Regions from separate parts of the Marinicrinis sediminis genome, predicted to be linked through region 1. Evidence: predicted binding sites of a transcription regulator. Region 1 holds the regulator's gene; the other holds the start of a gene.
What was found. The regulator Rex, encoded in region 1, represses fermentation and respiration genes when NADH is low (regulators of the CRP and FNR family bind a similar motif). The targets are predictions, from matches to a motif close to TTGTGAAATATTTCACAA.

Region 1 (3,424 bases):
CAAAAATCGCAAAGACCCTTACCATGATTTTGCCCTGAAAGAAATTTATGAGCGTCTGGAGCAAACAACCGATGCCTGCGAAGACGTTGCCGATGTACTGGAGAGTATCGTTCTGCGCTATGCTTAACATTGGAAACTGATTCTAATCCAACGATATGTTAACGTGAATGTTTGATGATATACACTAAAGACGGGGAGCCACCATTGGCTCCCCGTTTTTCTATGTGCCATATCTTCGTTAATCTTACTTGCTGAGTACATCCGTCAATACCGGTACGACCTGTTTCTTGCGGGATACAACGCCCTTCAGCTCCGCTTTGTTGTCTACCAGCTTGACTTGATAAGCTTCTTCTACCGCCGCAGATTGCTGACCTAATACAACGGCGACGGAATCATTGTTGAGAATATCCGTGATGACGAATACGAACAGATCCAGACCCTTCTCATCAATATTGCTTTGCAGCACCTTTTCCAGCTCCGCTTGACGACCAAGCACGTCCTGGGTGTCTACACAGTTTACTTGTGCGATTTCGACCTTGCTGCTGCCCATTTGGAACTGCTTGGAATCCAGTGTCACCAGTTCTTCAATGGATTTGTCACTCAGATCCGCGCCCGCTTTCAGCATGTCCAGCCCATAAGACTCAAGCTCTACGCCAGCAATCTGAGCAAGTTCCTTCGCTGCTGCTACATCCTGATCTGTGCAGGTAGGGGATTTGAGCAACAATGTATCGGAAATGATGGCGGACAGCATCAATCCAGCCATCGCCTTCGGAATTTCAACTTCATGTTCTTTGTACAGCTTTTTCAGAATGGTTGTCGTACAGCCAACGGGCTCTGCACGATAATACAGTGGACCACTGGTTTCAAAATTCGCAATCCGGTGATGATCGATTACTTCCAGCACCGTGACCTGATCAATGTCATTCGCACTTTGCTGACGCTCATTGTGATCGACGAGGATAACCTGGTTCGTTTCGGCAGCTACCGCTTCAACCAGTCTAGGCGCTTCCACATTGAAATGATCCAGCACAAATTGGGTTTCACTGCTGACCGATCCAAGACGAACCGCTTCCGCATTCATCCCCAGTTTGTTCTTCAGATCCGCATACACTAGTGCGGAGCAAATTGTGTCCGTGTCCGGATTTTTGTGTCCAAAAATCAATACTTTTTCCATCCATCCTACTCCTTACTCTACTGGTTTGATTCTTTTCACTTATGATCATAACGCTAAATTCCGATAATTCCAATAGCTTTTATATATATTTTTTATTATTCCTCGAGATAATAGGCCAAGCTGTGCAATTCGGTCGTAAAATCTGCATGATGAATGCGAATGTGGGCAGGTACCTTAACAATCGCAGGTGCGAAATTCAAAATGGCCTCCACCCCGGCTTCAACAAAAGCATTTGCGACAATCTGAGCCTCTACAGCCGGCACCGTAATAATGCCGACCCGAATGCCGTGCTGCCGAACTACCTCAGGCAGTTCTTCCATCGGCAAGACCTTGAGGTGATTGATTTCCTTCCCGATCTTGTCCTTCGCACTGTCGAATACAGCGGTAATCTTCATGTTGTCCTTCAGATACGTATTATAATTGGAGAGCGCATGTCCAAGGTTCCCCGCTCCGACCAGTCCGACATGAATAATCTGGTCCAGCTTCAGAATGTGTCGGATCTTTTCGATCAGGTAATGGACATCATAGCCGATCCCTTTTTTGCCGAATTCACCGAAGTAGGCAAGGTCTTTCCGGATCTGGGCCGGATTCAGATTCAGCTTTTGCCCGAGTTCCTGAGAGGAAACGGTCTGAATCTGCATCATATTTAATTCATTGAGATATCTTAAATAGATCGGGAGTCTGCGTACAACAGCCTCTGAAATTTTCATGGATTTCATGACCTCAACCTTTCTTCTGGGCCTCCAGTGGATACGCTTGGGAAGGTTCGAACCATTCCCTGACCCTTTCTATCATCAGCTGCTTGGACATATGCTCCATCTTCGGACCCGGGAGAGAGTATAGAAAATGCTTGCCATAATACGTGTCTATGACCCTCGTATCATAGATGAGCACGATCCCGCGATCAGAGGATGTCCGGATCAATCTGCCAAATCCCTGCTTGAAGCGGATGACCGCCTGTGGAACGGTATAGTCCATAAACGGATTTTTGTTCTTCTGCTTCAAATATTCCGCTTTCGCCTCGGCCACAGGATGATTCGGCGGTTGAAACGGCAATCGCACGATGACCAGACAGGACAGTGCTTCACCCGGTATGTCCACCCCTTCCCAGAAGCTGCTCGTACCGAGCAGGACGCTTTGCGCCCGATCGGTAAACCATTTGGTCAGCTTGCTGCGATTGTTGCTGTCCACCCCTTGCCCCAGTACCTGAATGGAAGTGTCCTGCAATTGCTCCTTCAGCGCGCCATGCACATCCCGCAACATGCGATAGGAAGTAAACAGGACCAGCATTCTGCCTTGTGTAATCTTGGCCACCTCTGCCAGAGAACGGATGAGCTCTTCCACGTACTCCTTTTCCCCAATTCGTCCCTTCAGCTTCGGGAAATCGCGCGGGATACAGACGAGCACATTTTCCCGGTAATTGAACGGGGAAGATAATTGCACCGTATGCACGTCCTCGGACGATGCCTCCGAACCGAGTCCTACCTGTTCCCGAATATAGGCGAAATTTCGATTGACGCTCAATGTCGCAGAGGTCAGCACGATCGATTCCTTCACGTCAAAGAACTTTTCTTTCAGCAGGTAACTGACATCAATCGGCACCGTAAAAAACTGCAGCGATTTGTGCCGGAATGAAACATTGGCCTCGATCCAGTACACATGATCCTTCTTCATGGAGAGGAAGAGCCGCATCTCATCTCTGCATCGCTCAATATCCTTAACAGAGCCCTGTATGTCTGTCAGGACGCTCTGAATGTCGTAATCATCCACTTCATCCTTTACCTCATCCAGCGCCTTCTGAAGCGTTTTGAGCAGCTCTGAGCTATGCACATGGATGTTCTCCTCGATCTCCTTGAGCGAAGGCCAGTAAGCAGGTAATTCACCTGGCTTGTACCTCACAACGGCCTGTCCGCCTTCCTGCATGGCGGTCGCTTCAAGCGGAACCATATCCTCGCCATATACCTTCTCGAAGAATTCATCCCACGACTGCTGGAGTTGAATCGACTTATGGATCGCCTGATCAAGGGCATCAACCCATTTCTCCGCCTTCTCGTAACCGCTATGCATCAGCATCTCACTCAACTGGGGCAGCTTGCCGATATTTCCTTCCTTGTGTAGCCACAGCAGCGCATTTGTCAGTGTAAAATAATGCGTTTCTGTACCCAAATGCCTGCCCGCCGTTTCTTCAAACTGATGAGCCTCATCAATAATCAGCCGCTGATACGCAGGCAGCAGTCGGTGATCGGCCTT
Region 2 (3,424 bases), on a different contig from region 1:
GTTTTCTTTCATGGAAACAGGAACAGTAAAATGGTTTAACGCAGAAAAAGGTTTTGGATTTATCGAAGTAGAAGGCGGCAACGATGTATTCGTACATTTCAGCGCAATCGTCGGAGACGGATTCAAAACACTTGAAGAAGGACAACGTGTTGAGTTCAACATCGTTCAAGGAAATCGCGGACCACAAGCTGAGAACGTAGTTAAGCTGTAAGCTTACGCGTTTTGGAAAGTGCCCTTAACATCGTGTTAAGGGCATTTTTTCATGAAGAACCTAACCTCATGCAGGGTGGGTTCATATGAATGGACTGGATTGTATAAAATAGGAAGTGAAGGTTCATCCTTTGAATATAATATCAGGAAACACACAGCTTGAATGGAAAACAGGCCGTAATCCGTAATCCATGACAGGGGGTATATGCGATGTACGTTCGAAAAAAGTTTGCAGAAGAAATCGTGGAAGAGGACACACAGATCTGGTCGTGTCCGGAGGAAGGCTGTAATGAGTGGATGCGCGACAACTTTTCCTTTGAAGCAGCACCTACATGCAGCCAGTGCCACACACCGCTTGTGAAAAGTGTGAAGAAACTGCCTGTGCTCGTGAATACGAACAAAAACCAGAAGTCATCTGAGAAAGGCATTCAGATTGGGAAGTAAAGAGCCAGACATCACGCTTTTCATCTTCTCTGTTACATCTGCCTCCTAAACGGGTAATCTAAGAAAAAGCAGGTTACTGAAGGAGGCGTTTCGGATGGAGACCTTTACAGAGAAACGGACGGAAGAACAGGCTAGACATCAACAGATGTATGAGGAATATGAGCTGTTTGAGCAAGGGACCTGGCTGGAGAAGCCAGATGAGCAGTTGATGGAAGAATTGCGGCAGATGACCCGTCATACACAGGCTGCTTCACTTCGCGTACTCGATCTTGGCTGTGGAATTGGACGCAACAGTATCCCGATGGCGAAGATCATTGGACCGCGAGGCGGGAAGGTTACGGGTGTAGACGTACTTGAAGATGCCCTTTCCAAACTGGAATCCTACAGCAGACAATATCAGGTTGAGGATGTTATCACGGTAAAAAAGGGAGACATCGAATATATTCGTATTCCCCCTCAATCCTATGATGTGATCGTCGCTCACGGCTGTCTGGAGCATGTCTCATCAGTTGAGCGATTCCAGCAGGCACTGTTGCAGCTGGCAGAGGCAGTCAAGCCTGGTGGCTTGATCTCTGTGGTCGTGAATACGCATGTTCGGGAAAAGGACGCGGAAACCGGAGAACCGTTAGAGCCTTCTCTTGAATTGAACATGTCTACAAGCGATACGATGGAAAAGATGAAACAGCAATTTAAAGACTGGCGGATTATGGAGCTAAGCACTTCGCCGCATGAAGTCGAAGAGGTGAGAGAAGATCGGGATATCCGGTTCCAGCATGATCTGATTCGCCTGACTGCCTATTGCCCGGTTTCGAACTGAGCATCCTCATCTGATCCATATTCATTGCAAGATATCAACGGATTAGCGTGGACAAAATCATATCTTTCACCCTCATGCATCGATCTGTACCGTATGAATTTACGGGAGGATCGATGTTTTTTTTGTTGCAGAAATGTGACTGTCTTCATAGATTTTCCGCTCACTCTCCCCAAAATGTGATAAATGTTACATCGCGGATGTAGGGGCTTTTTTATAATATCAGAAAGTCCACATGGGATGAGTTGAACGAGTGACAACAAATATGAAAATGAAGACAGCATGCAGCTGAAAAGGAGTGTTGGATGTGTTTGAAAGCTTGGATTTGGCACGCTGGCAATTTGGGATTACAACGGTGTATCACTTTTTGTTTGTCCCGTTGACCATCGGGATGGTATTTCTGATTGCCCTTATGCAGACCAAATACGTGATGAGCAATGACGACAATTATAAACGGATGGTGCAGTTCTGGGGGAAATTGTTTTTACTTAACTTTGCCGTGGGCGTCGTGACCGGGATTATGCAGGAGTTTCAGTTTGGCATGAACTGGTCGGATTACTCCCGCTATGTGGGAGATGTGTTCGGTGGCCCGCTGGCGGTTGAAGCGCTGGTTGCCTTTTTCCTGGAATCGACCTTTATCGGAATCTGGATCTTCGGTTGGGATCGTCTGCCGAAGAAAATTCATCTGGCTTCCATTTGGCTTGTTTTCGTGGGGACGTCGATATCTGCGTTCTGGATTTTGACCGCGAATTCATTCATGCAGGAGCCGACGGGTTATACGATCCGTAATGGGCGGGCCGAGATGACGAGTTTTGGAGACTTGCTGACCAACCCGCAGCTATGGGTTGAATTTCCCCATGTCATTGTAGCGGCTTTGACGACGGGCGGCATGTTCGTAGCCGGGATCAGTGCCTACAAGCTGGCACGCAAGCAGCAAGTAGAAATATTCAGGCCTTCCTTCTCCATCGCGATCGTCGTGACTTTGATTGCCAGTGTTCTGGTTGCCTTCACCGGTCATGAGCAGGCACAGCATTTGATGGAATCCCAGCCGATGAAGATGGCCGCATCCGAAGCCCTTTGGGATACGAGTGAAGATCCGGCACCTTGGACCGTGTTTGCCTCTATTGATACGGAAAAAGGGGAGAATGGTTTTCAGGTTGACATTCCAGGCGCTCTCAGTATGCTGGCCTACAATAAATTCGAAGGCAGCGTAAAAGGGATGAATGATCTGCAAGCGGAATATGAGGCGAAATATGGACCTGGCAATTATATTCCACCGGTTAAAACGACGTTCTGGAGCTTCCGCATCATGGTGGGTGCAGGCATGCTGATCATCCTGCTCAGTCTGATCGGTACGATTCTGATGCTGCGCAATCGTCTGGAGGGCAAGGTTCGTTATCTGAAATGGATGGTCCCAGCTATTGCTCTGCCATATATCGCGAATTCAGCGGGATGGATTATGACGGAAGTAGGCAGACAGCCTTGGGTTGTGTTTGGCCTTCAGAAGACCAGTGACGGGGTATCCCCGACGGTATCCGCCGGTATGGTTCTGACATCCCTGATCGGTTTTACCGTTATCTATGGCATCTTGGCAGCTGCACTGGTCTATTTATTTGTTCATTTTATCAAGATAGGCCCGGATGCGGATGTGCATGCTGGCCATGTGCCTCATCATCCTGACCGCGATGCGACGCAAGCGGGAGCGCTCTGAGGAATCATAGGGCTATCAAAGCTGTCAGGTGATCGGATAGGAGTAGAGAGCTAAGATATATAGCTCGGAATAGAGACAGAGATAGAGATAGAGAGAAAGAAAAAGAAAAAGAGAGAAAAAGAGATGGCAGAGAACCACGCTGGACACGCGATAGAAACACAATAGAAAAGCGATGGAATCGCGATGGACACGTGAGCGAGGGACAATAGAGGAGGCGAAACTGGATTATGATCGAGCTTGAGGTC

Region 2: the regulator Rex is predicted to act here: its motif matches at 1,646-1,663, upstream of ACFSUC_RS04785 (cytochrome ubiquinol oxidase subunit I).

Annotation. Positions count from the first base shown of each region.
Region 1 is NZ_JBHUMM010000043.1:313,395-316,818, reverse strand. Features, by position in the region: gene ACFSUC_RS15315 (DUF47 domain-containing protein) at 1-127, shown strand, start outside; gene ACFSUC_RS15310 (manganese-dependent inorganic pyrophosphatase) at 245-1,174, opposite strand; gene ACFSUC_RS15305 (redox-sensing transcriptional repressor Rex) at 1,270-1,893, opposite strand; gene dinG (ATP-dependent DNA helicase DinG) at 1,898-3,424, opposite strand, start outside.
Region 2 is NZ_JBHUMM010000007.1:170,475-173,898, reverse strand. Features, by position in the region: gene ACFSUC_RS04800 (cold-shock protein) at 11-211, shown strand; gene ACFSUC_RS04795 (cold-shock protein) at 421-654, shown strand; gene ACFSUC_RS04790 (class I SAM-dependent methyltransferase) at 749-1,471, shown strand; gene ACFSUC_RS04785 (cytochrome ubiquinol oxidase subunit I) at 1,776-3,179, shown strand; gene cydB (cytochrome d ubiquinol oxidase subunit II) at 3,407-3,424, shown strand, end outside.